3 regions of the Uruburuella testudinis genome follow, and region 3 is predicted to be linked to each of the others. Evidence: predicted binding sites of a transcription regulator. Region 3 holds the regulator's gene; each other region holds the start of a gene.
The links. The regulator FNR, encoded in region 3, switches genes on or off when oxygen is low (the NO sensors DNR and NnrR bind a similar motif). The targets are predictions, from matches to a motif close to TTGATNNNNATCAA.

Region 1 (10,521 bases), 370 kb from region 3:
GTTGAAGCTGCTTCTGAAGCCAAAGCTGATGCTCAAGAAGCTGTAGCCGAAGGTTCTAAAGATGCTTCTGCTGCTGTTGCTGAAGCCGCTTCTGCTGCTACTGCTGCTGCTTCTGCCGTTGAAACTGCTACTGAAGCTGCTTCTGCTGCAAAATAATCATATTCTGCTGAATATGTGACAAAAGCAGGATACGTTAACGTATCCTGCTTTTGCTTTATACTGAGCCTCGCGCTTGAAATTTATTTGCGGCCCATTCATTCGACAAAATAACCTAACCGCATCGGCTCATTCGGGCTCCGAGGAGACCGGCTTTGCTCAAGCATGATGCGCCAAGCCGACCGGCCCCATATGTGTGCGCCGCCTTATTGGCTGACGTTTATGAATGGGTTTAGGTATCCTGACCATTCGATTGACGAATGTATTTTGCTCCTGAAAACGCATCTGCTGTGTAAAAAGCCTCACAAGATGTTCAATCTTGCTGCGTTTTTTGCCTTGCATTTGCATTTTCAGGAACAAAAATCCTCTCATAAACAACACATCAGGACACCCTAGAAGGCTTAATAACTGGAGCATACGGAAAATATGACAGGGCAGGATTTGAAGCAGGCGCTTGCGGCATTTTTGTCGGAAAGCGAAATTGTGGCAGACGGGCAGCCGTTTTTAATCGATCAGCGCCGCCGTTATACCGGTAAGGCCGATGCGGTGGTACAGCCCGACAGTGTAGAAAAAGTGCAGGCGCTGATGCGGTTTTGTTTTGAGCACGGCATCGCGGTTACGCCGCAGGGCGGCAATACCGGTTTGTGCGGTGCAGCTGTGCCTGACGGCGGGGTGTTGTTGAATCTAAGCCGGCTGAACCGTATCCGCAGCGTTGATTTGGCGGACAATGCGATAACCGTCGATGCCGGCGCAGTGCTGCAAAATGTGCAGCAGGCAGCCGCAGCCGCGGGACGTTTGTTTCCCTTGAGCCTGGCCAGTGAAGGTTCATGCCAGATCGGCGGTAATATTGCGTGTAATGCGGGCGGGTTGAATGTGTTGCGCTACGGCACGATGCGTGATTTGGTATTGGGTTTGGAAGTGGTGCTGCCCGATGGCGGGTTGATGTCGCATTTGCAGCCGTTGCATAAAAATACCACCGGTTATGATTTGCGCCATTTGTTTATCGGCAGCGAGGGCACGCTCGGCATTATTACCGGGGCAACACTGAAGCTGTTTGCGCAGCCGCAAACCACTGAAACCGCTTGGGTGGGGGTGGAAACCATCGAGCAGGCGGTTAGGTTGCTGACCTTAATGCAGGGGCGGTTTGCCGAGCGCTTGTGCAGCTTTGAGCTGGTGAGCCGTTTTGCTTTAACGCTGTCATCAGCATTCAGCCGTTTGAGCGTGCCTGTTGAGGCAGAATGGCATGTGCTGCTTGATTTGACCGATTCGGTTGCCCGCGATGATTTGGGTGAATTGCTGGCCGAGTTTTTGTTTGAGTGCGGTTTTGAAAATGCCGTGTTGGCGCAATCGGAAACGGAAAGGCTGAATTTGTGGACGTTGCGTGAAAATATTTCGGCTTCACAACGTCAGCTGGGCGCCAGTATCAAGCATGATATTGCGGTGCCGATTGCCCGGGTGGCTGAGTTTGTCGACCGCTGTGCGCCGGCATTGCAGGCGGCGTTTGCAGATATACAAATTGTGGTGTTCGGCCATTTGGGCGACGGCAGTTTACATTACAACACTTTTCTGCCGGAGGTGCTTGGTAATGAGGTGTATCAGTATGAAGATGCGGTTAATGCACTGGTGTATGAGCATGTGCTGGCTTGCGGCGGCACGATTGCTGCCGAGCACGGCATCGGGCAGGTTAAAAACCAATGGCTGCCGCGTGTGCGCAGCGAAGCGGAAATCGCCCTGATGCGGGCGGTAAAAGCCCAGCTTGATCCGCATAATATATTGAATGCAAATAAGTTGTTGCCATAAAGTGGCATAAGGGCATAAGATAAGGCCGTCTGAAAGCCATTGTGGTTTCAGACGGCCTTGGCTTTATTAAAAGCGTATATTCAGTTCCATTTTACTCCGTTGAAATAAATTTTCCAGCAGATTTTCAGACTACATTTTATTTCATGACTTAAGTCAAAATAGTAATTTTATTTCTCTAAAATGCTTACTTATCCTAAAAAATAAGTGCTATCCTACCCATACAAATTTCTTCTTCTATATTTTTTAGCTTAACCAAAACAGGAGTTTATTATGGCTACCACCGCACAAGAGCGTTCCACTGCATGGTCCGGCTTTCAGCCGGGCGATTGGGAGAACGGTGTAAACGTACGCGATTTTATTCAAAAAAATTACACCCCTTATGAAGGTAACGGCGATTTTCTGGCGCCCGCCACCGAAGCGACCACCACGTTGTGGAATAATGTGATGGAAGGCATCAAGGTTGAAAACCGTACCCATGCGCCTTATAAAATCGATTCGCAAATCGTATCCGGCATTAACAGCCACGCCGCCGGCTATATCGATAAAGATTTGGAAACCATTGTCGGCCTGCAAACCGATGAGCCGCTCAAACGTGCGATTATGCCTTACGGCGGCCTGAAAATGGTGATGGATTCCTGCAAAATCTACGAAAGCCCCTTGAATCAGGAAGTGGTTAAAGCGTTTACCGAATACCGTAAAACCCATAACCAAGGCGTGTTTGACGTTTACACCCCCGATATCCGCCGCTGCCGAAAATCCGGTGTGCTGACCGGCTTGCCCGATGCTTATGGCCGCGGTCGTATTATCGGCGACTACCGCCGCGTGGCGCTTTACGGTATCGACTTTTTGATGGCCGATAAAGTGGCGCAGTTCAATTCTTTGCAAGCCGATTTGGAAGCCGGCAAAAACTTGGAAGAAACTATTCGCCGCCGTGAAGAAATCAACGACCAACACAAAGCGCTCGGCCAAATGAAAGAAATGGCCGCCCGCTACGGTTTTGATATTTCACGCCCGGCCGCCAATGCCCGCGAAGCTGTGCAATGGACTTATTTCGGCTATCTGGCAGCAGTAAAATCGCAAAACGGCGCAGCCATGTCGTTCGGCCGTGTGGCTACTTTCCTCGATATTTATATCGAACGTGACCTGAAAGCCGGTACACTTACTGAAAGCGAAGCGCAAGAGCTGATCGACCATTTGGTGATGAAGCTGCGTATGGTGCGCTTTTTGCGTACGCCCGAATATGACGAACTGTTTTCAGGCGACCCGATTTGGGCCACCGAATCTATCGGCGGTATGGGCTTGGACGGCCGCACGCTGGTTACCAAAAACAGCTTCCGCTTCCTGCACACGCTTTACAACATGGGCCCGTCTCCCGAGCCGAACATTACTGTGTTGTGGTCTGAGCAACTGCCGGAAGGTTTCAAACACTTCTGTGCCAAAGTATCCATCGATACATCGTCTATCCAATATGAAAACGATGATTTGATGCGCCCCGATTTTGAAAGCGACGATTACGCCATTGCCTGCTGCGTGAGCCCGATGGTTGTCGGCAAACAAATGCAGTTTTTCGGCGCCCGTGCCAATCTGGCCAAAACCATGCTCTACGCTATCAACGGCGGTATTGATGAAAAATCCAAAGAGCAGGTCGGCCCGAAAACCGAGCCGATTTTAGATGAAGTGTTGGATTACGACACTGTGTTGAACCGCATGGACAATTTCATGGATTGGCTGGCAACCCAATACGTAACCGCGTTGAATATTATCCACTATATGCATGATAAATATTCATACGAAGCCGCGCTGATGGCTTTGCACGACCGTGATGTGAAACGCACCATGGCTTGCGGTATTGCCGGTTTGTCGGTGGCTGCCGACTCGCTGTCTGCCATCAAATATGCCAAAGTGCGCCCGGTGCGTGATGAAAACAACATTGCGGTAGACTTTGAAATCGAAGGCGAATATCCGCAATTCGGTAACAACGATGATCGCGTAGATGATATTGCCTGCGATTTGGTTGAGCGCTTTATGAAAAAAGTGGCCACGCATCCGATGTACCGCAATGCCATCCCCACCCAATCTGTGCTGACCATCACTTCCAACGTGGTTTACGGCAAAAAAACCGGCAATACCCCTGACGGCCGCCGTGCAGGCGCACCGTTCGGCCCGGGTGCCAACCCGATGCACGGCCGCGATGTCAACGGTGCCGTGGCTTCGTTGAGCTCTGTAGCCAAACTGCCGTTTGAGTTTGCCAAAGACGGTATTTCCTACACCTTCTCGATTGTGCCGGGCGCGCTGGGTAAAGACGAAACTTCACGCGAGAAAAATCTGGCCGGCTTGATGGACGGTTATTTCCACCACGAAGGTGGCGTAGAAGGCGGCCAGCACTTGAATGTTAACGTGCTCAACCGTGAAATGCTGATTGAAGCGATGAACGACCCCGAGCTGTATCCGCAGCTGACCATCCGCGTTTCAGGCTATGCGGTGCGGTTTAACTCCCTCACCAAAGAGCAGCAGCAAGACGTGATTACCCGCACCTTTACCGCCAGCATGTAATCCGCCGGTAACGCTGCATCACAAAATGCCGGGTAGGTTTACCCGGCATTTCTTTTCACAAAATTTTTCAGACGGCCTATGCTGTATAATAGTTCTTCTGAAAACAACACAATACGCACACAAACTATGCAAACTCATACCATTCACCCGGCCGAATCTGCCGACGGTCACCGGCATTATCACGGCAAAGGCATTGTGCATTCTATCGAAAGCTGCGGCACGGTCGACGGGCCCGGCTTACGTTTCGTGCTGTTTATGCAAGGTTGCTTGATGCGCTGCCTGTATTGCCACAACCGCGATACATGGGATATGCGCACCGAGCAAGCGCAAGTGCTTACGGTAGAGCAGGTGATGAAGCAAGTGATTTCCTACCGCCATTACCTGCGGGCAACTGGCGGAGGCGTAACCGCAACAGGGGGCGAGCCGTTACTGCAATACGAGTTTATCCGCGACTGGTTTGCCGCCTGCCATGAAAACGGCATTCATACCTGCCTCGATACCAACGGCTATGCCCTGCATTACGATGCCATTCTCGACAGCTTGATTGATCACACCGATTTGGTGATGCTCGATTTAAAACAAATCGACCCCGAAATCCATAAAGTGCTGGTCGGCATTCCCAACACCAAAACCCTGCGTTTCGCCCGTTATCTGGCCGAACGGCAACAGCCTACGCGCGTGCGCTTTGTGATTGTGCCGGGCTATACCGATGATGACCGCTCCGCACACCTGTTGGGCGAATTTATCGGCGACATGGAAAACATCGAAACCGTCGAGCTGCTGCCGTATCATGAATTAGGCGCGCACAAATGGGAATTGTGCGGCGATGAATACAAACTCAAAGGCGTACATCCGCCTCCGAAAGATACCGTGCTGCATATTAAAGAAATTTTGGAAGGCTACGGCAAAAACATCATTTATTGAGCCGGCTTGATTTTTCAGCAAGGCAACAAAATAAGGATAAGGCCGTCTGAATAATATTTTTCAGACGGCCTTATCCTTATTTCAAACAGCCAACCGGCAACGCCGCCGGATTATTTTTTGAATAGGTTATGCTATCATGCGCCCCTATTGTTAAAGGAAGCCGATATCATGGAACCCACTGTTTACCTTTATACCGACGGCGCATGCAAAGGCAACCCCGGTGCGGGCGGGTGGGGCGTGTTGATGCGTTACGGCAGCCACGAAAAAGAGCTGTATGGCGGTGAGGCCGACACCACCAATAACCGCATGGAGCTGATGGCGGTCATCGAAGGCCTGAAAGCCTTGAAACGCCGTTGCCGTGTGCAAATCTGCACCGATTCGCAATATGTGAAAAACGGTATGGAAAGCTGGATACACGGCTGGAAGAAAAACGGCTGGAAAACCGCTGCCAAAAAACCGGTTAAAAACGAAGATTTGTGGAAAGCGCTGGATGCGTTGGTGAGCGCCCATGATGTGCACTGGACATGGGTAAAAGGCCACGCCGGCCATGCAGAAAATGAAAAGGCTGATGCGCTGGCCAATAAAGGCGCGGCCCGCTTTATTTGAAATAGCCGTTTATTCGGCCGCTTCGTGCGGCTGTTCTGTTTCCGGTTGCCGCTATTTAAGAATCACGGGAAACTCTGCCGGCGGCTGATACCTTTTACAAAAGTAAGCTGACCAAGCAGCGGGCTGAAGGCTGTACAGGGCTGGGGTGTCCTGATGTATCATGTATCATCATCTTTTTTACGCTAAAAGCACATCTGCTGTATTAAAAAGCTTCGCAAGATGTCTAACTTTGCTGCGTTTTTTGCCTTACATCTGCCCTTTTATCACAAGAAATCTGAATCATTCTGAATGGTTAGAGCACCCCAGCGAAACCATTTCTGTTCAAACACCGGCGAGCCAACGCGGTTAGCTTGTTTTTATGAATGGGTATGAAATGTGAGCAGAGCTTTAATTTAAAATTAAGTTAAAAGGCCGTCTGAAAGCGTTTTCAGACGGCCTGATACATTAAAATAAGCCCTTATTGTATTTCTTTGAAAAGGTTTTTTCATGAATGATTGCCCGATTTGTCAGGCGCAAAACGAAGAAATATTGTGGCAAAATGACCGCTTGCGCGTGATTGCCGTGCATAACGAAGCCCAAGCGCCCGCATTTTGCCGGGTTATCTGGCAGGCGCATGTTGCAGAAATGACTGATTTGGCGGCAGCCGAACGTGATGAAATTATGCAGGCGGTATACCGTGTGGAAGCTGCTATGCGGCAAGTGTTCCATCCGGCCAAAATCAATTTGGCCAGCCTGGGCAATGTGGTGCCGCATCTGCATTGGCATGTGATTGCCCGCTTTGACGATGATGCTCATTTTCCCGCACCGATTTGGGCGCCTGCACAGCGGCAGGCGGCGATGATGCTGCCTGAAAACTGGCCGCAGCAAATCAAGCAGATTCTGGAAACAGAGGCCGTCTGAACAGCTGCCGAAGCCAGCTCTGGTAAGGTAAATCGAATGTGTTTTCAAGCATTTGCCGACATGGCAGGTTTGACAGAGCAACTCCATCCGCTTCATATCCGAATGGTTGGTAAACTTGCCAACCGAAATCATAAGGAAACCTATGACTTGGCAACCCTCCCGCCGCGCATTTCTGCGTACATCCGCCGCTGTTGCCGGTGCAGGCTTGTTACAGGCCTGCGGCAGCACACAGCAACCGCCTCTAACCCCCACCAAGACCCAGCCCGTGCCGCCTAAAAGAACCCAACCCGCCCGTCAGGGCGATAATGTTTTACGCGTTGTCGCCCCATCCGGCTTTGCCGATAACAGCAGCCGTGTTGAAGCCGGCCTGACCCGTTTGTATCACGCCGGTTTCACGGTAACCAATCAGCAGGCAGGTTACCGCCGCTATCAGCGTTTTGCCGGCAGCGATGCCGAACGTTTGGCTGATTTCCAAGATGTGGCCAGCGGCCGAGTGGTCACGCCGAAAGTGTTGATGGGGCTGCGCGGCGGTTATGGTGCGGTACGCCTGTTGTCGCAGATTGATTTCGCCGGCCTGGGCGCACGCATGCGCGAGCGAGGTACATTGTTTTTCGGCTTCAGCGATGTCTGCGCCATCCAACTGGCCTTGCTGGCAAAAGGCAATATGAGCAGCTTTGCCGGGCCGATGGTGTATAGCGAATTCGGCAAACCCCAGCCCAGCACTTATACCATGGATTCATTTATCAGCGGCAGCACCAATCCGCAGCATACCTTGATGGTTGCTGAGATTCAGCGGCGTGAGGTCAATGTAGAGGGCACATTGTGGGGCGGCAATCTGAGCGTGCTGGCATCGCTGGCCGGCAGCCCGTATCTGCCCGATGTGCCGGGCGGTATTTTGTTTCTCGAAGATGTGGGCGAGCAGCCTTACCGCATCGAGCGCATGTTGCAAACGCTGTATTTGGCGGGCGTGTTATCAAAGCAGCAGGCGATTATCTTCGGTGATTTCCGTATGGGCACCATCCGTGATGTGTATGACAGCAGCTATAATTTCAGCGCAGTAGTCAACACCATTCAGCGGGTGGCAAGAGTGCCGGTGCTTACCGGTTTTCCGTTCGGCCATATTACCAACAAGGCAACGTTTCCATTAGGTGCGCAAGCGCAAATCCGCAGCAGCAGCAATGGCGGGTATTCGGTCAGCTTTAGCGGCTATCCCACTTTGAATGCCGCTTCACTTTCATTAGATACTTTATTGCCGCCGCCGGTAACGTTTGATTCGTTCGGCAGCGGCTTTGGCGGCGTGGTGGAAGATACCGTGATCGAATAGAGCTGCCGTGTTTTCGAATCTTGCTGTATCGGATAGGTTCGGCAATGCTTTAATAAAACGATTAAACTGCGCATTGATTCTTTTTCAGGCCGTCTGAATGATGGATCGGTATCGGTAAATCTTTCAGACGGCCTGAAGCTTTGGCAAAACATGTTTTCAGCCTGAAAGCAGGCCGATCCTGCTTATTTCTGCCTTGCCGAAATGGCACCCCATTCACAAAAATAAGGCCTATTGGACATTTAGGATAATAGGCCTACATTCATCATTCCCCGCATTTGTCCTGCCAAATAAGGGTCATTTATTACTGCATAATTGTAGGCAGCATTCCAATCTTTGATATCCACCACAATAGCTTTTGCTGTTGCACTGCCTTGTTGAGTGGGATTGTACAGATACAAAGGCGTAATGCCGTATGAATCAACCTGCAGTTGGCCATTGTCTTTGATACTGTTCCAAGTAGATGCAGGAAGATTTTTGACACCGTCAATAATATCTTGCACACCTTGCCCGGCTCCGATGGCTTCGCCAGTTTGTTGACCTGCCAAATATTGATTGGCTTTTTCAGGGCTGTTTGGATACAGCTGTTGTGCATTTCTGAATTGCGCACGATCTCCGGCAAAGCGCCCCGAGAAGTCACCGCTATCATTATTCTCCACCGCATTCTGCCCAATCACTCCCGAAATCTGCGCATTCAACGCCGCTCCGTTATCTCCCGTTGCACCCACCAAAGCCGCAATCACGCCCGTGGTGGATTTGATTTCGTCTTTCACGCTTTCGGGTAATAGGTTGGGATTGAACTCACCCGTTTGCGGGTCGATGGCGGTTTGACCGTCGTTATACTGCTGCGACAGGTATTGTGCGGCTTTTTCAGCGGCTACGGCTGCGCTGCCGCCACTGAGTGCATTCCCGCCGTTGATGTAGGCCAGGGTTGCGCCTAAGGCGAAATGGCTGACTGCTTGGGCGATTTCGTTTTTGTCGGCGCCGTGGCCGAATTGTCGGCCGATGGCGGCGGAGGCGTAGGGGGCGAGGGTGTTGGCGGCAACCTGTATATCGGTTTGGCCGCCGAGCGCGCCGGTAATCAGGGCGGAGGCGGCATTTAATGCGCAGCTGTTGCTGTTGATTTGACTGGATTGTTAAAGAATGAGGCCGTCTGAAAAGAAGAGTTTCAGACGGCCTGAGAATTGTGCATGTGATATAGGGCATAAACCCTAGGCACGCAGTTACGTTTGCTTGTTTTAGTTATTGAGATAATAATTTATTGATGATGAAATCATTAAGATTGGATGCAATTTTAATTTTAGTTTCATGCCCTATTGCCCATATTTCCATATAGGGATGCTTATTTGTGTTCATAAAATAATTCATATCCATGCCATCACTAGAAATAGGAATAAATTTACTATCTTCCGTTCCAACTTGGTGATATTCACGTAGCCGCTTTGTTACCGTCACAACGTTTTGCCATAAAGGGGGAGTATCATTCGTGTGAATAGGCAACCCATATATTTCAATACCATTTCCAATCAAAGCCCCGAAGTTATATAGAAATTGCTTATATTCTTCAGGAAAAGAAACACCCAATTCATTTTCTGCGCTCATAACAGTATCTTCTGAAACAGCTCCAAATTTTTCACTTTGGGAATAGAATACTTGCAATAAGTTCTCAAAATCTATCATTCATATATTCCTTGTTAATTTTGAATTTTACCAGTATTCAACAATTCTTGATAACGTTGTTTCCAGTAAGTATTTGTATAGTTACTTTGACGTACAGGGTTTCCTGGACCTGGAATATGAAGAGGCCCTCCTGTTACGGTATCATATCTATTTTGTGAACGGGAAATTTCAATCATTTGTCCAGTCGTTCGTCCTACATGGTGTAAAACAACAGGCTCCCAATCACCTGAACTCCCTCTTACGAATGGGGCATTACCATTTTTCATTCGGGTAATGTTTTCTCTTGTTAGAGGAATATCAGTTCTTTGAATTACCAATTCACCTCTATGACGAGTTATCGCAGTCCATATCTGGCTATTTTTAAATGTAGTTCGTGCGCTATTAATAAATGCAAACTCATTCTCATTTAAACTACGGAAATCATGAAGAGAACTAGTATGGTTGGTTTGTTGTGAGGAATTGCTATTAATAGAATATGATTGATTAAAACGAGCAACATATTCAGCCTGACTCCTTCCTCTCGGCTGTGTTCTTAAAAATTCAGCAAATGCTCTCATTTGAGCAACTTCAGCAGAGGTAAC
Region 2 (10,521 bases), 1.1 Mb from region 3:
TAATGCGCCGAACTTTATGGTGAAATCCATTGCCGAGCAGCGCAAAGTGAAAATGCCCAGCTTCTTCGGCTACATGGCCTGGTCGTTTGGTATTCTGGTGCCGGTGTTTATTCTGCACACACTGATTTTCTTTGTGTTGCAACTGTTTTAACCACCGCATCTAACAGGCCGTCTGAAACCTTTATCAACAGGTTTCAGACGGCCTGATATCATCAAATTCCCATAAATCTACTACAGAAAACTGAGCGAAGATCATCAATGCGGCCGGGCTTTACCGCGCAGTCAGATTGTTTACAAATTAACATAAGCCCACAGCTGATTTATTTTTTGAACGACGATTAATACAACCAATCGGCCAGCCATATCCGGCTGCGTAATCCCCAATAACTGCTCAAACCGGTGGTATGGTGCACCATATTGCCGTTTTTAATTACCGCAATCGTCGGTGTAACCGCCACCTGCCACTGCGCGGCAATTTTGCCATCCGCATCATTCAAGGTATCAAAGTCATAATCGTGCCCGCGCATATAAGCCGCAACCTCATCAGCCGAACCCGATCTGAGTGCAACACCCATCACCGGCACGCCGGCTTGATGCAGCTTTTCCACCACCGGCGAAGTATAGCGGCAAATACCGCACCAACTGCCCCAAAAATACACCACCACCGGGCGGTTGCTGCTGAATTCGGCCAATGTCCACCGCTCACCTTGCAAAGTTTGCCATGGCGTTTGCGTAAAGCCCACCGGTTGCACCGGCTGCCGCCACCAATCTACTGCAACGGCCACCACGGCCAAAATAATCACAGTTTGCACAATCTGTTTCAGCCAATAAACCATCCGCTTATGCATGATGTTTTTCTCCGCCCAAACCATAATGGGCATGATCTGTTTATAAATAGAAAAAACAGGCTGTACGCCTGTTTTTCATCTTAATGCCTGTCATGATTATTTTTTAATCACACGGGTATAAATAGCCAAAATGATAACCGCAAAAATGGTGGAAGCAATCCAGCCGGCCGGCTCGCCCGATTGATACCAACCGGCAGCCTGCCCTACCCAACCGGCCAGCAATGCACCGGCAATACCCAGCAAAGTGGTCATGATAAAACCCAAGTTATCTTTGCCCGGATGCAATACTTTTGCCAAAACACCGACCACAAAACCTACGATAATGGTTACTAACCAACCCATGACTTTTCCTCTCTTAAACTTATTGACGGTTACAGAATTGTAAAGATATTTGACGGCTTGTTCCCATTTAAAAATATACTGGCGAGACAGCGAACTTTATATGCCGCACAGGGTACAGCAGCAAGCCGCTGCAATCAGGTTGTTTTATAGAATGGGATAACTAACCGGAGTTACCGGCATCATCATACACACACAGGCAAGAAAGATGTTTTAAGCTTGCATGATTTTTCAAAATACCAACAAAGTTTTGGCTTTGCCGCCACAATGTGTCACGCCTTAAAACAAAAGCCCTGCTGAAAAGCAGGGCTTTTGAATATCGGAAACAATTAACGTTTGGAGAACTGTTTCGCACGACGTGCTTTGCGCAGACCGAATTTTTTACGTTCCACTTCACGAGCATCGCGGGTAACGAAGCCGGCTTCAGACAGCGCAGGTTTCAGGGCAGCATCATAGTCGATCAGGGCACGGGTAATGCCGTGACGGATCGCACCGGATTGGCCGGTTTCGCCACCGCCGATTACGTTGACTTTAATGTCGAACGCTTCTGCGTTTTCGGTCAGAACCAAAGGCTGGCGAACCACCATGCGGCTGGTTTCGCGGGCGAAGAATTCGTCAACCGGGCGGCCGTTTACGATGATTTGGCCGGTACCTTTTTGCAGGAATACACGAGCCACTGAACTTTTGCGGCGGCCAGTGCCGTAGTAGTATTTACCGTTCATGTGGTGTCCTTAAATTTCCAAAACTTTAGGTTGCTGGGCAGCATGGCCGTGTTCTTCACCGGCGTATACTTTCAGTTTTTTAATCATGGCGTAACCCAGCGGGCCTTTCGGCAGCATGCCTTTTACCGCTTTTTCCAAAACGCGCTCGGGGAATTTCTCCTGCATTTCGGTAAAGTTGCGCTCATAGATACCGCCCGGATAGCCTGAGTGGCGGTAGTATTTTTTATCCAGGGCTTTGTTGCCGGTTACACGCAGCTTGTCGGCATTAATCACGATGATGTAATCACCGGTGTCAACGTGCGGAGTGTATTCGGGTTTGTGTTTACCGCGCAGACGGTGGGCGATTTCGGCAGCAACGCGACCCAAAACTTTGTCTTGAGCGTCGATCACGAACCATTCGCGCTTAACCTCATGCGGTTTGGCTGAAAAGGTTTTCATAAGGAGTAATCCAAATAAATATATAGAAAGCTACCGATTTTAGTGATGAATCGGGTTTCTGTCAATGAAATTGAGGCCGTCTGAATCATTTATTGCATCAGGCCGTCTGAAAGCAGTGAAAGGTGTTGTATTTCAGCCGATTGTAAAGATGAAATGCCGCCTGAGGGCGACATTTCCAAATGGAATCCCCGCAGATGCCGTTCGGGCTGGAATCCGCTTGAACCTTGCAGACAAGGCGGTTACCTCGGGCAGTTTCGGGTGCATCTGCAAACAGACACTCGCGCCCACTGCGACTCCCGGCAACCTGAAGCGAACGTATTGGTTCAAAGGAATATATGCCTTCGCGAACACCGCAGGGAAAAACTAACTTTCCGGCTTAAGCCAGCTTGGCGAGCGCTTTGTCACACGCTTCTGCCATGCTTGTTATTTTACGCTCAAACTCGCCGATTGCCAAATCATCTTTCATCGACATCTTCAATAAATCGTGCACCACATTTAGGGCGGCCATAATCACAATTTTATCGGTTTCAACAATGCGGCCGCTTTGTTTGATGACATCGATTTTCTGGTTCAGCATCTCAACTGCTTGCAACAAGGTATGTTTTTCTTCGGCCGGCGTGCCGATTTTAAACTCGCGGCCGACAATTTCTACGCTGACTTGTTCTACACTCATGATTCTGCCTCGTTTTCATTGGCCGCCGCCTGCGGCAATCGGGCCAGCAGGCCGCGAATCTCTGCGGCGCTGGCATCCAGCAAATCGCGATATTGCCGGTTTTCATCTGTCAGGCTGTCGATTTTACCTTGCAAGTCGTTTTTCAGCTTGCCCACCTGCACCAGCAACGCCTCGCTCAATTCGTCTACCGCGGCCTGGTGCTCATCGGCCTGCTGTGCCTGCTCCGTTTTCAGGCGGGCGATTTCATCGTTGAGGCGTTTGTTTTCGCCGACAATCGTTTCAAACTTTTGCGCCAGCCGGTAAACGCTTACTTCCAAGTTTTCTAAAGACTGATTCATTTTTTTACACAACCTTTTCTACACAACCCGAAGGGCATGGCTGCAAGCATAGATGGATGCAGCCCCACTGTCAAACAAGGCCGTCTGAACGGCTGTTCAGACGGCCTGATACCCATTGCCGGCCTACTTTAAATGGGCAAAATAGCCTTATTCAAAGCGGGCTTCACGCTCCATCAGGCGTTCCACCACTTGTTGGGCGGTCAGCTCTTTGCGGATAAGTTGCAGCAAGGTTTGCGTGATCGGCATATCAATCTGATATTTGCAAGCGGTATTAAACACTTCTTCAATGGTGCTCACGCCTTCGGATACATGGCCGATTTCCTTGAGCACATGGTGCAATTCTTTGCCTTCCGCCAAGCCCAAACCCACACGGCGGTTGCGTGACAAAGCGCCGGTGCAGGTTAAAATCAAATCGCCGATACCGGCCAAACCCATCATGGTTTTCGGTTTGGCGCCCATTGCAATCGCCAGCCGGGTGATTTCGGCCAAACCCCGCGTAACCAGCGCTGCACGGGCATTCAGGCCGTATTCGAGGCCGTCTGAAAGGCCGGTAGCAATGGCCATCACGTTTTTTACTGCGCCGCCGACCGCCACGCCGATGACGTCTTCGCTGCCATAGAGGCGCATCACCTGTGTGTTCAAATCAGCCACCAGGCTTTCAATCCACGCTTTATTTTCAGAAGCCAGCACCACGGCACACGGCAGCTGCTGCGCCAACTCTTGTGCAAAACTCGGCCCCGAAAGCACGCCTATTTTATCATTTTCAGGCAACACTTCTTTCACCACCTGGAAAGTCAGCAAACCACTGTCCTGCTCAAACCCTTTGCAGGCCGTCAGCACGGGCAAATGGCCGACACCATGCTCCGCCAGCAATTGCGCGCTGTCGCGCAAACCGGCCACCGAAGTCACAATCAACACCAGCTCGGCGCCTTGCAGAGCGTCTGCCAGCTCAGTATGCACAGCAACCCCTTGCGGCAAGGCGAATCCGGGCAGATAGCGTTTGTTTTCACGCTCCTGCGCCAAGGTTTGCATATGCCCGGCATTTCTTGCCCATATGGCCACTTCGTTGCCATGCTGCGCAAAATGGATTGCCAGCGCAGTGCCCCAGGAGCCTGCGCCCATCACGGTTATTTTCATAATAATCTCTCACTCAAAATTGCGCTTCACTTTAAAACAATCGTGCCAAAGGTGCAAGCGCCGGCTTGATTTTCCAACACCCCGCCACGGCTCGACCGCATCAACCTATGCCGTACAATTATTTGATTATAAATAACTATTGTATTGATATGTAAAAACAATTCAACAATCAAGGTTGATATAAAACAAAAGCGGCAAGCGGCAACCTCCCTATACTTAACCAAAAGAAACAATAACACACCTCATTCGGAAAAGCCGTTTTTATAAAGTGTTATTCACATAAAAGGAACCAGCCATGAACCAAGCCATCCGAACCCGCGCCCTCACATTTGCCACGCTGCTGGCATTGGCTGCATGCGGCGACAAACCCGCAGACAGCCCCGCCCAAACCGCTGCACCGGCATCCGCGCCAACAGCATCCGCAAGCGCCGAACCGGCACCCGGCGGCACAGCTTCAGAGCAAGACCGCGAGCTGTTGAAGCAGGCTCAAGGTATTTTCCAACCGTTGCCCGGCCTGGAAGAAATGCAGAAAGCCCACCCGGTCAGCGAGGCTCAAATCAAGCTCGGCCAACAGCTTTGGTATGATCCGCGCCTTTCACGCGGCAACACCGTCAGCTGTAACTCCTGCCACAACCTCGCCAGCGCCGGTGTCGACAATATGCCCACCAGCCAGGGGCACAAAGGCAGCTTCGGCGGCCGCAACTCGCCCACTGTATTGAATGCCGCCCTTCTGGGCAGCCAATTTTGGGACGGGCGTGCCGCCACAGTAGAAGAGCAAGCCGGCGGCCCGCTGCTCAATCCGGTTGAAATGGCCAACAAAGACGAAGCTTCGGTGGTTGCCAAAATCGCCCACATTCCCGAATATCAGGAAGCCTTCAAGCAAGCTTATACCGACAAAGGCGGTGAAATCACGTTTGCCAACATCACCGAATCCATTGCCGCATTCGAACGCACCCTGCTCACGCCCACCAAATGGGATGACTATTTGAAAGGCAACATCAATGCACTGAGCGAGCAAGAGCGCAACGGTGTACGCTCATTCATCAACAACGGCTGCATCGCCTGCCACGCCGGCGTTAACCTCGGCGGCGAATCATTCCAGAAATTCGGTTTGGTCAAAGGCCCTTACTGGCAGTTTACCGGCAGCAAAAATCATGATGAAGGCCGCTTCGAAGTCACACAGTCTGAAAACGACAAATTCGTCTTCCGCGTGCCCGGCCTGCGCAATGTTGCCCGCACCTACCCCTACTTCCATGACGGCAGCGTTTGGGAGCTTGATAAAGCCGTGGGCATTATGGGCGAAGCACAATTGGGCAAACAATTGCCGCAAGAAGATGTGGACAATATCGTAGCCTTCTTGAATACCCTCTCCGGCAGCGTGCCCGAATCCGCCCGCACCATGCCCGAACTGCCGTCTTCAAGCGATGCCAAGTCTCATCCTGACAACAACTAAAACAACCATTTGAAGCAAAACAGGCCGTCTGAAACACCCCGTTTCAGACGGCCTGATGTTTATCGCCGCGCTGCTGAATCATTTTGCATAGACACCGCACCCACTTATACTCATTCACAAAAGCAAACTAACAAGGCGACAAGATGCGCCGACGCCGTTAGGTTATTTTTGTGAATGGGTTATATCGTTCCCATAATATCGCCGTTAAACTTCATCATCAGAAATGAAGTTTAACGGCGATAAAATGCCGTCTGAACCCACGATTTCAGACGGCATATGTTTCAGGCAATCACAGCAGACAGCTTATCCGGCAAACTTTTTAAACACCAGCGTGCCGTTGGTGCCGCCGAAGCCGAATGAATTGGAAATCGCCACATCGATTTTGACATCGCGCGCTTCGTTGGCGCAATAATCCAAATCGCAGCCTGCTTCAATATCCTGCTCGAAAATATTGATGGTGGGCGGTGATTTTTGCTCGTGCACCGCCAATACGCTGTACACCGCTTCCACACCGCCGGCCGCGCCGAGCAAATGGCCGGTCATAGATTTAGTGGAATTCACCACCACTTTGCGGGCATGCTCTTCACCCAAGGCCAGTTTCAGCGCATTGGTTTCATTGGCATCGCCCAAGGGTGTAGAGGTGCCGTGCGCATTCACATAGTCCACATCGGTGGGGTTCAGGCCGGCATCTTTCAAAGCGTGGCGCACGGCCATTGCCGGGCCGTCCACATTCGGGGCAGTAATGTGGTAAGCATCGGAGCTCATGCCGAAACCCACCAGCTCCGCATAAATTTTGGCACCGCGTTTTTTGGCGTGCTCCAACTCTTCCAGCACCAACACGCCGGCACCTTCGCCCATAACAAAACCGTCGCGCCCCTTATCCCACGGGCGCGAGGCGGTGGCGGGGTCATCGTTGCGGGTAGACAAAGCCTTCATGGCGGCAAAACCGCCCATCCCCAAGGTGCAGATGGCACCTTCCGCACCGCCGGCCACCATCACATCAGCATCGCCGTATTTAATCAGCCGCGCCGAATCGCCGATGGCGTGCGCACCGGTGGTACAGGCCGAAACCATGCCGTAGCTGGGGCCGCGATAGCCTTTGAGAATGGTAACATGGCCGGCAATCAGGTTGATCAGCGAGCCGGGAATAAAAAACGGGTTGATTTTACGGGCACCGCTTTCCAACACCTGCTTGCCGGTGGCTTCGATGCTGGGCAGGCCGCCGATGCCGGAGCCGATGTTCACGCCCACGCGGTCTTTATCGAGGCCTTCGACATCATCCAGCCCGGCATCGGCAACGGCTTGCAGCGCGGCGGCAATGCCGTAATGGATAAATACATCCATGCGGCGGGCTTCTTTGGCGCTGATATAGTCGCCGATTTGAAAATCTTTGACTTCGCCCGCCACTTGGCAGGCCAGCTCAGAGGCATCAAAGCGGGTAATCGTGCCGATACCGGTTTGGCCGGCCAGCAGGTTGCTCCATGCGGTTGCGATATCGTTGCCCACGGGCGATACTTGGCCCAGGCCGGTAATAACCACTCTTCTCTGGCTCATAAACTGTCTCACTGTATAGGGCAGCGGCGTCGGTTTGCACATTCAAACCAGGCCGTCTGAACCCGGATTCACAAGGTGTAATAAGGGAAAAGCCTCTGTCGGCAGGCAAACCCGCAGCAGAGGCCGATATTTCGGTATGAAACCGCGCAATTAAGCGGTGTGTGCCTGAACGTAGTCGATTGCCAGCTGCACGGTGGTGATTTTTTCGGCTTCTTCGTCGGGGATTTCGCAGCCGAAGGCTTCTTCCAAAGCCATTACCAGCTCAACGGTATCCAGAGAATCAGCGCCCAAATCATCTTGGAATGAAGATTCGTTTTTCACTTCGGCTTCATTCACACCCAGTTGTTCGGCAACAATTTTTTTAACTTGTTGTTCAATATTTGACATGTCGGTCAGTCCTTATAAGCCTTTACAGGCGAGTTTCAAAAAATTTTCAATCCGGTTATTGTACCGAATTAGTTTAGAGTTTTCCATCTAAAATCAGCTTTTAACAGCCGGGAAAAACCCGATTGGTTTACGCGGCATATTATCATAGGCTTATTTTGAATCACAAGCGGCTTTTCGTTTTCTTAAACAATCAAATATTTAGCCGGCCTTTTTAAGCGCCGCCGCAATATTTGCAGCCGTGCGAGCGCATTCGAAACAAATTTCAGACGGCCTCCAACCGCTTTATTGCAGCTGATTGTGCAAAAACCGCAACACACAGGCCAATTCGGCGGCGGTTTGCGCCTGCGTGCCGTTGCCGGTGTGGCCGCCTCCGCCAGGCGCATACAACCAGCATTGTTGGCCGTTTGCACGCAGTTTGGCATAAAACTTGAGCGCGTGGGCGGGGTGGACGCGGTCATCAGAAAAACTGGTGGTAATGAGTGCGGGCGGATAATTCAGGCCGTCTGAAAGCCGGTGATACGGCGATAAAGCAGCCAGGCTTTCACGTTCGGCGGGGTTTTCAGGGTCGCCGTATTCTTCTATCCAACTCGCGCCGGCAGACAGCTGCGTATAATTCAGCATATCGGTGAGCGGCACTTCGCACACCAGCGCGCCGATGTTGTGCGGCTCGCGCGCAAAGGCCGCTGCGGTAATCAAGCCGCCGTTGCTGCCGCCTTGCAGGCCGATGTGTTTGGGCGAACTCAAGCCGCGTGCCGCCAAATCGCGCACCACCGCCAATAAGTCGTCAACACTTTTATATTTATCGGAGCCCTGTGCGGCATGATGCCAGCGCGGGCCGAATTCGCCGCCGCCGCGCACGTTGGCCAACACAAAAGCATTGCCCTGCGCCAGCCAGTGCCGCCCGACGGTGCCGAGATAATGCGGCAGCTCGGGCATGCCGAAGCCGCCGTATGCATACACCAGCGTGGGCGTGTCGGGCGCAGTGCTTCGGCCGACATGGTAATAAGGGATGTTGATGCCGTCTGAAGAAACAGCGTGAAGCTGCTGCACTTTGATGCCGTCTGAATCAAACTGCTTGGGCTGGCGGCGCAACACGGTCAACTCCATCACGTTCAAATCCAGCGCAAACAATGTCAGCGGCGTGGTGAAATCGCTGGCGGCGATATACACCACATCACCGCCCCACGGCTGGTCGGCCAATTCCAATGCGCCCTGCGGCAGCGCCGGTATTTCTGCCTCCTGCCAGAGGCCGTCTGAAAAACGCCAGGCTTTCAGACGGCCTGATACGTTATCCAAAATAGCGGCAACCACAAAACGCTTGGTGGTCTCCACACTTTCCAATGCCTGCGTTTCGTTGGGCACAAACAACACCTGCGCCGCGCCGATGTCGCCCTTATTAAGCTTCACCGCCACCAAGGCGCCGGCGGGATAACATTGGTTGGCGCGCACCCAATCGCTGCGCAACTGCAACATCAGCTGCCCGGCCAGGTAGCCCACCACTTCGCAATCACGAGGCAGGTTCAGACGGCCTGCCTCCCCCGCCGGCGACACATATAAATAATCTTTGCTGAAAAAACCGTCTGCCGCTTCAATCAGATCAATCGGCGCACCTTGTGCATCAAGATAGCGCCAAGCATTGACCATCACGCCGTCTGAAGCCATTTGATACACCGGCAAAGCTTCTTCAAAACTTTGACCGCGCCGCAGCAGCCACACTTCGCGCGGATAGCCCGACCGCGTCAGCTGGCGTTCGTCCCATGCGGGGCACACCCACACACTGTCGGCATCGCGCCAGGCAATATGGTTTTTGCCGGGCGGAAAATGAAAACCGCCCGCCACCAGCGCGCCTTCGTTTAAGTTGAATTCCAGCGTATACGCCGCATCCGCACCGGCACTGCTGAGCGTGATCAACACTTGCTGCGGCGCTTCCACATAATGCGACACACCCTCGAGATACACATCGTCATCAAGTATTTCATCAAAATCCGCCACCGAAAACAACACCTGCCAATCGGGCATCCCCGCGCGGTAAGAAGCGGCGGAACACACCCGGTACACCCCTTTCGGATAGTCGGCACTTTGATAAAAATGATACATGCGCGCGCGGTGCTCCTGACAAAACGGAATTTGGCGCTCGTCTTGCAATTGACGGGTAATATCCTCGGCCAAGCGGTCAAAATCCCCACCGCTGCAAAAACGCGCCAGCGTTTCGGCATGGGCACCGGCGGCAAACTGCCGGGTGGCCGGAGCATTTAAATCTTCTAAATAAGCGTAAGCATCGTGCATGTTGAATCAGGCCGTCTGAACAGGTAAAAAGTGATTATACCCATTTGAGAACAATCTGACTGCGCCACCCCGCCCGCAGGCTTACTTTTCCGAACCGGTATTATAACAAGCGCAGCTGTACTATAATATGCCTTTGCCCACACACAACGAAACCATCATGGACATCCAAACCAAACGCCGACACACCCAAACCATGCTCGACCGCGCCGAATTGCTGTTTAGCGAAGCCGAATGCCGCAGCGCGCTGGAGCGGCTGGCCGGCGAAATCCGCACCGATTTGGGCGACAAATATCCGCTGCTGCTGCCGGTGATGGGCGGCGCGGTGGTATTTACCGGCCAACTGCTG
Region 3 (10,521 bases):
CCCGCACCGCCAGCATCACCGGCGCATTTGTGGCGCTGCATATGGCCGTCAGCAAACTGCTGGCCGCCGGCATGCTGATCCACAACCCCATCCGCGAAGCCGTGGCGGCCGTGTCTGCCGGCGTGGTGGGCGGCGTGCCGCTGCTGGATTTAGATTACCCTGAAGATTCCGGCTGCGACAGCGATGTGAATATTGTGATGACCGCATCGGGCAACATCATCGAAATCCAAGGCACCGCCGAGGGCGCGCCGTTCAGCCGGGCAGAATTAAACGCCCTGATCGAATTGGGCCACAAAGGCGTGGCCGAGCTGGTGCAGCACCAACAGCAAGCGCTTGAGGCTTACTGAGCATTCATTTATAGGCAAAAGGCCGTCTGAAAAATGAACTGCCCCCCAAATCTTGGACATTTTAAAACCGCTGAATCAATCACGCTTCAAGCGGCGGTTGCAAACTGAGTTCTGTATGCCACAGGGCTCAGTTTTTTCAAATTCAAACTCAATCGCTCATGATTGTAGTAGCGGATATAGTCATGTATTTCCGCCTCCAATTCCTCTATCGAAGCAAAAGTCCGGTTGTAGAAACATTCCGTCTTCAATATTGCGAAAAAACTCTCCATCGGCGCATTATCCCAGCAATTGCCTTTGCGCGACATGCTTTGGGTGATGCCTGCCTCTGCCAATTGCTCACGATACGCATGGCAACGATACAATACGCCCTGGTCGGAGTGCAGTATCGGTTTGCGTGCGCCCAGCTGCGCTACTGCCTGTGACAGCATGGCCGTTACCATTTCGCTGTTCGGGCGGCGCGACAGGTGATAGCTGCGGATTTCGCGGTTATACAAATCGAGTATCGGCGACAGATACAGCTTTTGACCGTCGCATTTGAATTCGGTGACATCGGTCAGCCATTTCTCGTCGGGTGTCTTGGCGTTAAAGTTGCGCTTCAACAGATTCTCGGATGTTTCGCCCATCGCCGGCGGGTGGTATTTCCGCTTGGCTCTGACGATGGCTTTTAAATTCATTTTTTTCATCAGCCGCGCTACTTTCTTGGTGTTCCATGACAGTGCGGCGGCAATGCGCCTTTGTCCGTAACAGCCTTTGTGCTGCTGGTAAACGGCGTATACTGCTTCCATATCTGCCTGATCTTTGTCGGGCTTTTGGTTGCTTTTTCTGCTGAAGTAGAAGCTGCTTTTTGACAGTTCGGCAGATTCGCAAAGATATTTTAGCGGGTGTTCTGTTTTTAATGCTTCGATGATGCGGGCTTTTTCTCGGTTGGGTTTGTGCGCTTCATCAGCGCATCGAGCTTTTTTAGATAGGCGTTCTCCGCTCTGAGGTAGGCGACTTCTTCTAATAGCTCTGCCTGTGTTTTTTCGGCATCGGGTTTGTCGGTAATAAAGGGGTTTTTGCGTTGTTTGGACATGGTGCTTTGAGGGTACTCCAGCGCGTGGATGCCTGCTCGTTCGTAGGCGGCAATCCATCGGCGTAAGTGGGTTCGGGATATTTGAAGCTCGTCTGCGGTGCGTTGTTGGCTTCTGAGTGCATAATAACGCATCACGGCCTGATGTTTGAAGTGTAGGCTGTATTTAGACATAAGAAAACTGTACCTTTCATGGGTTGGTGGGGGTGTCCAACTTTTGGGGTACAGTTCATTTTTCAGACGGCCTTTATCATGCTATCGGGTTTGAGTTTTACAAGCCTTTCAAACGGGCGATGCGGTTATCTAAAGTGGGATGGGTAGAGAGCAGCGAATCTTTTTCTTCGCTGGCAATGCCCATGGCGGCCATTTCTTTGGGCAGGTCGCTGGGGTTGCCTTTGAGGCGTTGCAGCGCGGCAATCATTTTGGGTGCGCCCACCAGTTTGGCTGCACCGGCATCGGCACGGTATTCGCGCTGGCGGCTGAACCACATCACGATAAAGCTGGCCAAAAAGCCGAATACAATCTGCAATACCATGCTGACCATAAAGTAAGTGCCTTGCGATACTTCGCCGCTGTCGTTGCGGGCAACCATGCCGGAGACGATGCGCGCCAAGAAGACCACAAAGGTGTTGACCACGCCTTGAATCAGGGTCAGGGTAACCATGTCGCCATTGCCGACGTGCGCCATTTCGTGAGCCAAGACGGCTTCCACTTCATCGCGGGTCATGCTGTGCATCAAGCCGGTGCTGACGGCTACGAGCGAGTTGTTTTTGCTGGCGCCGGTGGCAAAGGCATTGGGCTCGGGGGATTGGTAGATGGCCACTTCGGGTGTTTTCAGATTCCATTGGCGCGCCTGATTTTCCACGGTTTGCAGCAGCCAGGCTTCGGCTTCATTGCGCGGCTGGGTAATCACTTCGGCTCCTACCGAGCGTTTGGCCACCATTTTTGAAGTGAGCAGGGAAATGATGGAGCCGGTAAAGCCGATAACGGCAGAGTAAACCAGCAGGCTGCCCATTTGATCGGGGTTGCTGCTGATGCCCAGCAGGCTCAGGATGATGCTGATAACAACCAGTACGGCGATGTTGGTGGCGAGAAACAAAAAAATACGTTTCACAGGTTTTCCTTCTTTCAGTGTGGTTTGGTTTTTATTTTTTCGGGTTTGCCCGAAGCGTGGCGCCATTGTCGCAAAAAGTGGCGGGGCGGCAAAGATGCGCTTTGGAAAAGGTATGCAAATTTATGAATGTTTGGAAGAAAAGCGGATTGTTGCGGTTGGGTTGCGTAAATCAAAAGGCCGTCTGAAATCGCTTCAGACGGCCTTTTGATGAGGAGTTTGGCCGGGGATGATCGGCTTGGCCGGTGCTTAGGTGCGGATTTGGCCGTTGCCCAACACCACCCATTTTTGGCTGGTAAGGCCGTGCAGGCCGACGGGGCCGCGGACGTGGATTTTGTCGGTGGAAATGCCGATTTCCGCGCCCAAGCCGTATTCAAAGCCGTCGGCAAAACGGGTGGATGCGTTGACCATCACGCTGGCTGAGTCTACTGCGCGCAAAAAGATTTGCGCATCGGTGTAGTTTTCAGTAACGATGCTGTCGGTGTGGTGGCTGCCGTGGGTGTTGATGTGGGCGATGGCTTCGGTCAGGCTGTCAACGATTTTTACGGCCAAAATCGGGGCGAGATATTCGGTATCCCAGTCTTCTTCTGTGGCGGCTATGATGTCGGGCAGTATGTTGCGGGTGCGCACGCAGCCGCGCAGTTCTACTGCTTTTTCGGCGTATTTTTCGGCCAGCAGGGGTAATATTTCAACGGCACGCGCTTCGTGTATCAGCAATGTTTCTATGGTATTGCAGGTGCCGTAGCGGGAAGTTTTGGCATTAAAGGCGATATCCAGCGCTTTTGGGGTGTCGGCGGCGCGGTCGATATACACATGGCAGATGCCGTCGAGATGTTTGATCACGGGCACTTGGGCTTCGGCACTGATGCGCGCTACCAGCGATTTGCCGCCGCGCGGAATAATCACATCGATTAAATCGGGGCTTTGCAGCATGGCGCCGACGCTTTCGCGGCTGGTGTTTTCAATCAGCCGCACGGCATCCACGGGCAGGCCGTTTTCGCGCAGGGCCTGGGTAATCAGCTTGGCAATGGCCATATTGCCGTTGAATGCCTCGCTGCCGCCGCGTAATACGCAGGCATTGCCTGATTTGAGGCACAGTGCCGCGGCGTCAACGGTTACATTTGGGCGTGATTCGTAAATGATGCCGATAACGCCCAGCGGCACGCGCATTTTACCGATTTGCAGGCCATTGGGGCGGTTGCGGAATTCATCCATTTCCCCCACCGGGTCGGGCAGGGCGGCGACTTGGCGTAGGCCTTCGCACATGCCGGCGATGGTGGTTTCGGTGAGCTTGAGGCGCTCAAGCAGAGCGGTTTCCAGGCCTTTGGCAGCGGCCTGTGCCATATCTTCTGCATTGGCGGCCAAAATGGCGGTTTGGTGTTGCTCAATCAATTCGGCCAGGCGCAGCAGGGCGGTATTTTTTTGTGCGGTTGTGGCTGCAGCCAATTGGTAAAACGCCTGTTTGGCGGCAGCGGCGGTGTCACGCACATAGTCGGCAATATTTTGCATGTTTTCAGACGGCCTTATGCGGAGATGGTAGAAAATCTATAATAAATGCTGCAGGCCGATTGGGCAATAGCCAAACAGGCCGTCTGAATGCTTCAGACGGCCTGTTGTCGGAAACGGGCTGCTTAGAAGTTATAGCGCACGCCGAGGTTTGCGCCATATTGATGCACTTTGGCTGATTGCGAACCGATTTTGCCGAGGTAATTGTATTCTACACCGGTATTTAAGGCTAATTTGTCGGTAAACTGATATTGAGCGCCCAACACCGCGCCTGCACCTAAGCGGGTATTGGATTCGCTTTTGCTGATGTGGGAACGGGAGACTGCGGTAGTGCGCTCTTCTTCTGCATCTAAATTCAGGTAGTTGAGCCCGATGCGTACACCGGCATAGGGTGTGAGCGCAGATTGGTTGTGGAAATCGTAAATGGCAGATACGCCGACAGAGTGGGCGCTGACTTCTGCTTTGTGATAAGCATTGGTAGAGGTTTCTTGGTTTTCGAGCTGGCCGAAGTAGGTGTAATCAACCGCATAACGGAGGTTGCCGGTGTCTTTGCCGACAGCAATGCGCGCAGTGGGGCTGTTGTCTTTGAAACTGCGGCCGCTTTCTTTGGCTGTTAATTTGGAGTAGCCGGCATCGCCTTGCAGATACCAGCCTTCGGCAGCAGCCATGCTTGATACGCCGGCCAAAATGGCGGCCAATACGATTTTTTTCATGAGTTTAATCCATATTATGTGGTTGGGGGAAGTTGCTATAGGCTCAGCAATTTTCAAGGCTTCTTGATGAATCTTCTTTTTAAAACAAACAGGTTGATTTGAAAAATACGGTTATTCAATTGCCTTTGCTATAATTGTAACACAATAAAGAAACGGGTGTTAATATTATTAATATTGGTATGCATTTATAAATTATATATTTGTGTATTTTTAATATGAGGCCGTCTGAAAATTCAGACGGCCTGTTGACTGTTGTTAAAACACGCTTATACGGTTTGCGAATATTGTGCCTTGGTTTCTTTATGGCGCAAGTGGTAGTCGAACACCATGGCAATATTGCGGATGAGGAAGCGGCCTTTAGGGGTGACTTTCAGCCCGTTGGCTTTCAGATGCAGCAGGCCGAGTGCGGCCAGTTGTTGTAAATCGGCAAGCTCGTCTTTGAAATATTGGCTGAACGGAATGCCGAAGATGCTTTCGTAGAGCTGAAAATCGAGGGAAAAGCGGCACATCAAATCTTGAATGATGTTGCGGCGCAGGATGTCGTCGCGGTTGAGTTGGTAGCCGCGCATGACCGGTAGGCGGCCTGAGTCGATGGCGGCGTAATAAGCATCGATGTCACGCTCGTTTTGCACGTAGCTGCTGCCGATTTTGCCGATGCTGGAAACGCCGATGGCCACCAGATCGCAGTCGGCATAGGTGGAATAGCCTTGAAAATTGCGTTGCAGCCAACCTTCTTTTAAGGCGGTGGAAAGCTCGTCTTTGGGCTTGGCGAAGTGATCCATGCCGATAAATACATAACCGCGTTCGGTGAGGGTTTGCACGGCGTATTGCAAAATATCGAGCTTTTCTTCGCTGCCGGGCACGGCTTCGGTGTCGATGCGGCGTTGGGGTTTGAAAATATGCGGCAGGTGGGCGTAGTGGTAGAGCGCGAGGCGGTCGGGATCGAGTGAGAGTACGGTGTCGATGGTGGGCTTGATGCTTTCCAGCGATTGGTGAGGCAGGCCGTAAATCAAATCAACACTCACTGATTTGAATCCGGCTTCACGGGCCGCTTCGATGACTTCGCGCGTTTCTTCAACGGTTTGGATGCGGTTGACGGCCTGCTGCACTTTGGGATCAAAATCCTGAATGCCTACACTCATGCGGTTAAAGCCGAGCCGGCCGAGATGGTGTACGGTGTCGCGGCTTACTTTGCGCGGGTCGATTTCAATCGAATATTCGCCGCTGGGAATCAGTTGGAAATGTTTGCGTATCATGGCAAACACACGTTCGAGCTGGTCGTCGCTTAAAAAAGTGGGGGTGCCGCCGCCGAAGTGCAGTTGGGCGAGCTGGTGGCGGCCGTTGAGGTGCGGGGCGAGCAAATCCATTTCGCGTTCTAAGTATTCGATATAGGCATCGGCACGGGATTTGTCTTTGGTGATGATTTTGTTGCAGCCGCAGTAATAGCAGATGGTGTTACAAAACGGAATGTGGATATAAAGCGACAGCGGTTTGTTGAGCGCACCCAAGCTGCGCAATTGCAGGGCGTGGGTGTATTCGGGTTCGCCAAAACCGTTGTGGAAGCGGTCTGCCGTGGGGTAGGAAGTGTAGCGCGGGCCGCTGGCGGGCAGGCTGGCAATCAGATTGCGGTCGAATTCGGGTTGGGTGTTTGTGTGTATGGGTATGGTTTTCATGTTGTGTTCTGGTGTGTGAATGAATCAATTAGGCAAAGCTAAGCTAGTTTGGTAGAATGCCGATATTATGATAAACATGCCTTGACGTGAGTCAATACTCAATAAGTCGGGGCTGAATAAAGGTTGCCGATATGTCTGCACACACGAATTCAAACCAGCTCAAAGCCTTGTGTTCCACGTGTTCATTGCGTGAGTTGTGTCTGCCGGTGGGCTTGATGCCGACCGAGTTTGAGCAGCTGGATGCGGTTATCCGCCAAAGCCGCCGTCTGAAAAAGGGCGAATACCTCTTTCGGGCGGGCGAGCCTTTTACATCTCTGTATGCCATACGTACCGGTTTTTTCAAAACCACGGTGGCCAGCCAAGACGGCCGCGATCAGGTTACCGGCTTTTTTATGTCGGGCGAGTTGATCGGCATGGACGGCATTTGCTCGCATGTGCACAGCTGTGATGCGGTGGCGTTGGAAGACAGTGAAGTGTGCGAACTGCCGTTTGCCCATATGGAAGAGCTCGGCCAAAATATTCCCAGCCTGCAAACCCATTTTTTCCGCCTGATGAGCCGTGAGATTGTGCGCGACCAGGGCGTGATGCTGTTGTTGGGCAATATGCGTGCAGAAGAGCGCTTGGCGGCGTTTTTGCTGAATTTGTCGAACCGCCTGTATTCGCGCGGTTTTGCTGCCAATGATTTTATCTTGCGGATGTCGCGCGAGGAAATCGGCAGCTATTTGGGGCTGAAGCTGGAAACCGTCAGCCGCACCTTGTCAAAATTTCATCATGAGGGTCTGATTTTGGTGGAGCATAAACACATCAAAATCTTGGATCCGCAGGCATTGAAGAAAATGGTGTCAGGCTGTGCGCATGCGCTGTAAGGCATTGATTACAAGCATTTATGAGGCCGTCTGAAGCGTTTTCAGACGGCCTCATTATTTATCAATATTCAACGCATGCGGTTTTATATTCATACAAAAGTAAGCCGGCAAGACAGCCAGTCGAATGCAGTACGCACGCGCGGCGACGAGTTAGTCGGTTAGATTATTGTTGTGAATGGAGATTAAATCGAAAAATCTTCTTCAATCGGCATATACAGCATTTTATCAATACGCTCGCGTGTCAGTTGCGGGGCAAACAGGTTGATAAAATCATAAGTGTAACCGCGTAGGTAGGTATCCGGCCGTAGAGCGATATAAGTGGAAGAAGGTTCGAACAAATGATCGGCATCAACCAGCTGCAAATCGGCATCGTTTTTGGGGTCAAACGCCATTTTGGCCATAATGCCTACGCCCAAGCCGAGTTTGACATAAGTTTTCAATACATCGGTATCGGCGGCGGAAAGCGCTACTTTGGGCTGCTCGATGCGTGCTTTTTGAAAGGCGCGGGCGATGCTGCTGCCGTTGTTGAAGGCGAATTCGTAAGTGACGAGGGGGTAGCCGCTCAAATCGTTGATGCTCAAAGGGTGGCGGCAATCGAGCAGCGGATGGTCGTGCGGCACCACAATGGCGTGCGTCCATTCATAGCAGGGCAGTTTGCGCAATTCGATATGCTCATCGATAGACTCGGTGGCGATGGCAAAGTCGGCCTCGCCGCTGCCCACCATTTGAGCGATGGCGGTAGGGCTGCCCTGTTTGATGCTTAATTCGACTTTGGGATAGCGCTTGACAAAGTCGGCCACGATGCGCGGCAGCACATAACGCGCTTGGGTGTGGGTGGTGGCGATAGTAAGCGAGCCGCTGTCGTGGTCGGTAAATTCGCTGCCGATATTTTTAATATTCTGCACATCCCGCAAAATGCGTTCAGAAAGCTCCAATACGGCTTTGCCCGGCTGTGATACCGAAACCACACGCTTGCCGCTGCGGATAAAGATTTGAATGCCCAATTCTTCTTCCAGCAGGCGGATTTGTTTGGAAATGCCCGGCTGCGATGTAAACAGTGCGTCGGCGGCTTCGGAAACATTCAAATTGTGGCGGTAAACTTCCAGGGCGTAGCGTAATTGTTGTAGTTTCATAAGTGTAGGGTAGGGCTGTGCGGAAAAATGTGGGTTTTGTGCGACACGGTGCGTTAAATGTAGCATATTTCATGAGGCCTTGCCCGTTTTCTCCTTTTTTCAAAGAAAGCTTTTGTTTTTACAGAAACTATCTTGGTTTTGTAATATATGGGCATTTTATGGGCCCTCTCCGGGTGTTGCGTTTGTGCAACGACAAAGCCGCAAGCAGCGCAATTTGGTTGTAAATAAATGACACAGGATTGATTTTTCGGCATGATTCATAATTAGGAAGCGGGCCGTTTCGCAGTTGTGCTCAGGCAGCGCGCTATTGACAGTTTGCCCTTAGCTTCTTATAGTGCAAACCTGATATATCCGATTTGCCGCCGTTATTACAGCGGCCTGTATATTGGTGATTTGTGGCGTTTACACTCCGGTGTGGCCGTTGCATAACAATTTTTGATGAGGGAATAAAATGACCAAACAGCTTAAATTAAGCGCCTTGTTCGTTGCTCTGGTAGCTTCAGGCACCGCAATGGCCAGCGAAGCGCATACCAAACACGGTTACACCGTTGATCGTGAACAAACCGTGGTTCGCAACAACTACGGCGAGTGCTGGGAAAATACCTACCTGGACAAAGCGACCCAAGGCCGTATCGAATGTGGCGATGCCACTCCGGTTCAATCTGCTCCCGAATATGCTGACGAAACTGTTGCCCTGTCTGCCCAAACTCTGTTTGGTTTCGACCGCGACAACCTGCGTCCTGAAGCAAGCGAAACCTTGAATGCGCTGGCCCAACGTTTGAGCGACACCAACGTTGAAGCCGTACGTGTTGAAGGCCACACCGACTTCATGGGCTCTGAAGCTTACAACCAAGCATTGTCTGAGCGTCGTGCCAACGTGGTTGCCAACTATCTGGTTAACCGCGGCGTTCCTGCCGGCAAAATCACTGCTGTAGGTTTGGGCGAGTCTCAAGCGCGCATGACTGCTTCTTGTGAGGCTGAAGTAGCCAAACTGGGTTCACGCGTATCTCGCGCCAACAAACGTGCTGCTCTGATTGCATGTATCGAACCTGATCGCCGTGTAGACGTGCGCATCCGCACCTTGGTAACCCGCCAAGTGGCTCCGGGTCAAGTTGAAGGCGAGCGTCCTGCTGTTGACAACGGCTGGATTCCGGGCCCGAAATCTTCAATTCACGGCTACACCCGTCCGTAAGCTTGAAGATGTAAAGATAGTTTGAAGAAACCCCGCCTTGGCGGGGTTTTGTGCATTTTCAGGCGGGCGGTTGGGCGTGTTTCGGTTTATAATGTCGCCTTATTGCAACAATCGGGCATGGTTTGAATGACAGAATTCGATTTTATCCGCCGCTACCTGATGCGGCAGCAAAGTGATAAGGATGTGTTGCTCGGCATTGGCGATGATGCGGCTATTGTGCGCCCGCGCACCGGCTTCGATTTGTGTTTCAGTAGTGATATGCTGTTGGCCGGCCGGCACTTTTTTGCCGATGTGGCACCTGCCGACTTAGCGCATAAAGTGTTGGCAGTGAATATTTCTGATATGGCGGCCATGGGCGCACAGCCGCGCTGGGCGTTGTTGAGTGCGGCATTACCAAAATTGGATGAGGCATGGTTGCAGGCATTTTGTGATGGCTTGTTTGGTTTGGCCGGGCAATTCGGTATCACGCTGATTGGCGGCGACACCACCAAAGGCGATTATGTGTTTAATATCACCATTGCCGGCGAATTGCCGCAAGGGCAGGCCTTGCGCCGTGATGCGGCGGAGGCGGGTGACGATATTTGGGTGTCGGGCCGGATAGGTTTGGCTGCGGCGGCACTCAACCACCATTGGCAGACGTTGGTGCTGCCGGAGGCGGTGCATACTTTATGCGAGCCGGCAAGATTACGCCCGATGCCGCGTGTGGCCCTTGGACAGGCCTTGCTGACGGTGGCGCATGCGGCTCAAGATATTTCAGACGGCCTCGCGCAAGACATCGGCCATATTCTCAAGGCTTCGGGTGTGGGGGCGGAAATTTTTGCCGACCGGCTGCCGACCTTGCCGATATTGCGCACACTGTTGCCGCAGGCGCGTTTATATGATTATCTGCTGGCCGGCGGTGACGATTATGA

Region 1: pflB (formate C-acetyltransferase) is a predicted target of FNR. The motif match lies at 2,100-2,113, and genes of this name have one in related genera.
Region 2: LVJ83_RS11270 (cytochrome-c peroxidase) is a predicted target of FNR. The motif match lies at 4,671-4,684, and genes of this name have one in related genera.

The regions. Positions count from the first base shown of each region.
Region 1 is NZ_CP091508.1:1,010,445-1,020,965, forward strand. It holds gene LVJ83_RS04555 (hypothetical protein) at 1-156, shown strand, start outside; gene LVJ83_RS04560 (hypothetical protein) at 316-528, opposite strand; gene LVJ83_RS04565 (FAD-binding oxidoreductase) at 583-1,956, shown strand; gene pflB (formate C-acetyltransferase) at 2,227-4,509, shown strand; gene pflA (pyruvate formate lyase 1-activating protein) at 4,636-5,433, shown strand; gene rnhA (ribonuclease HI) at 5,602-6,039, shown strand; gene LVJ83_RS04585 (HIT family protein) at 6,526-6,939, shown strand; gene LVJ83_RS04590 (LD-carboxypeptidase) at 7,082-8,263, shown strand; gene LVJ83_RS04595 (hypothetical protein) at 8,503-9,033, opposite strand; gene LVJ83_RS04600 (hypothetical protein) at 9,208-9,363, shown strand; gene LVJ83_RS04605 (SMI1/KNR4 family protein) at 9,503-9,940, opposite strand; gene LVJ83_RS04610 (hemagglutinin repeat-containing protein) at 9,955-10,521, opposite strand, start outside.
Region 2 is NZ_CP091508.1:2,453,506-2,464,026, forward strand. It holds gene LVJ83_RS11225 (sodium:proton antiporter) at 1-151, shown strand, start outside; gene LVJ83_RS11230 (protein disulfide oxidoreductase) at 339-848, opposite strand; gene LVJ83_RS11235 (GlsB/YeaQ/YmgE family stress response membrane protein) at 945-1,190, opposite strand; gene rpsI (30S ribosomal protein S9) at 1,517-1,909, opposite strand; gene rplM (50S ribosomal protein L13) at 1,919-2,347, opposite strand; RNA gene ssrS (6S RNA) at 2,529-2,709, opposite strand; gene LVJ83_RS11255 (cell division protein ZapA) at 2,724-3,020, opposite strand; gene LVJ83_RS11260 (hypothetical protein) at 3,017-3,358, opposite strand; gene LVJ83_RS11265 (NAD(P)H-dependent glycerol-3-phosphate dehydrogenase) at 3,506-4,495, opposite strand; gene LVJ83_RS11270 (cytochrome-c peroxidase) at 4,791-5,948, shown strand; gene fabF (beta-ketoacyl-ACP synthase II) at 6,252-7,502, opposite strand; gene acpP (acyl carrier protein) at 7,653-7,889, opposite strand; gene LVJ83_RS11285 (prolyl oligopeptidase family serine peptidase) at 8,172-10,175, opposite strand; gene LVJ83_RS11290 (hypoxanthine-guanine phosphoribosyltransferase) at 10,330-10,521, shown strand, end outside.
Region 3 is NZ_CP091508.1:639,217-649,737, forward strand. It holds gene rph (ribonuclease PH) at 1-347, shown strand, start outside; gene LVJ83_RS02875 (IS3 family transposase) at 434-1,351, opposite strand; gene LVJ83_RS02880 (helix-turn-helix domain-containing protein) at 1,240-1,590, opposite strand; gene htpX (protease HtpX) at 1,688-2,530, opposite strand; gene LVJ83_RS02890 (glutamate-5-semialdehyde dehydrogenase) at 2,777-4,036, opposite strand; gene LVJ83_RS02895 (opacity family porin) at 4,159-4,746, opposite strand; gene hemN (oxygen-independent coproporphyrinogen III oxidase) at 5,013-6,419, opposite strand; gene fnr (fumarate/nitrate reduction transcriptional regulator Fnr) at 6,551-7,285, shown strand; gene LVJ83_RS02910 (CysB family HTH-type transcriptional regulator) at 7,468-8,418, opposite strand; gene LVJ83_RS02915 (OmpA family protein) at 8,870-9,610, shown strand; gene thiL (thiamine-phosphate kinase) at 9,737-10,521, shown strand, end outside.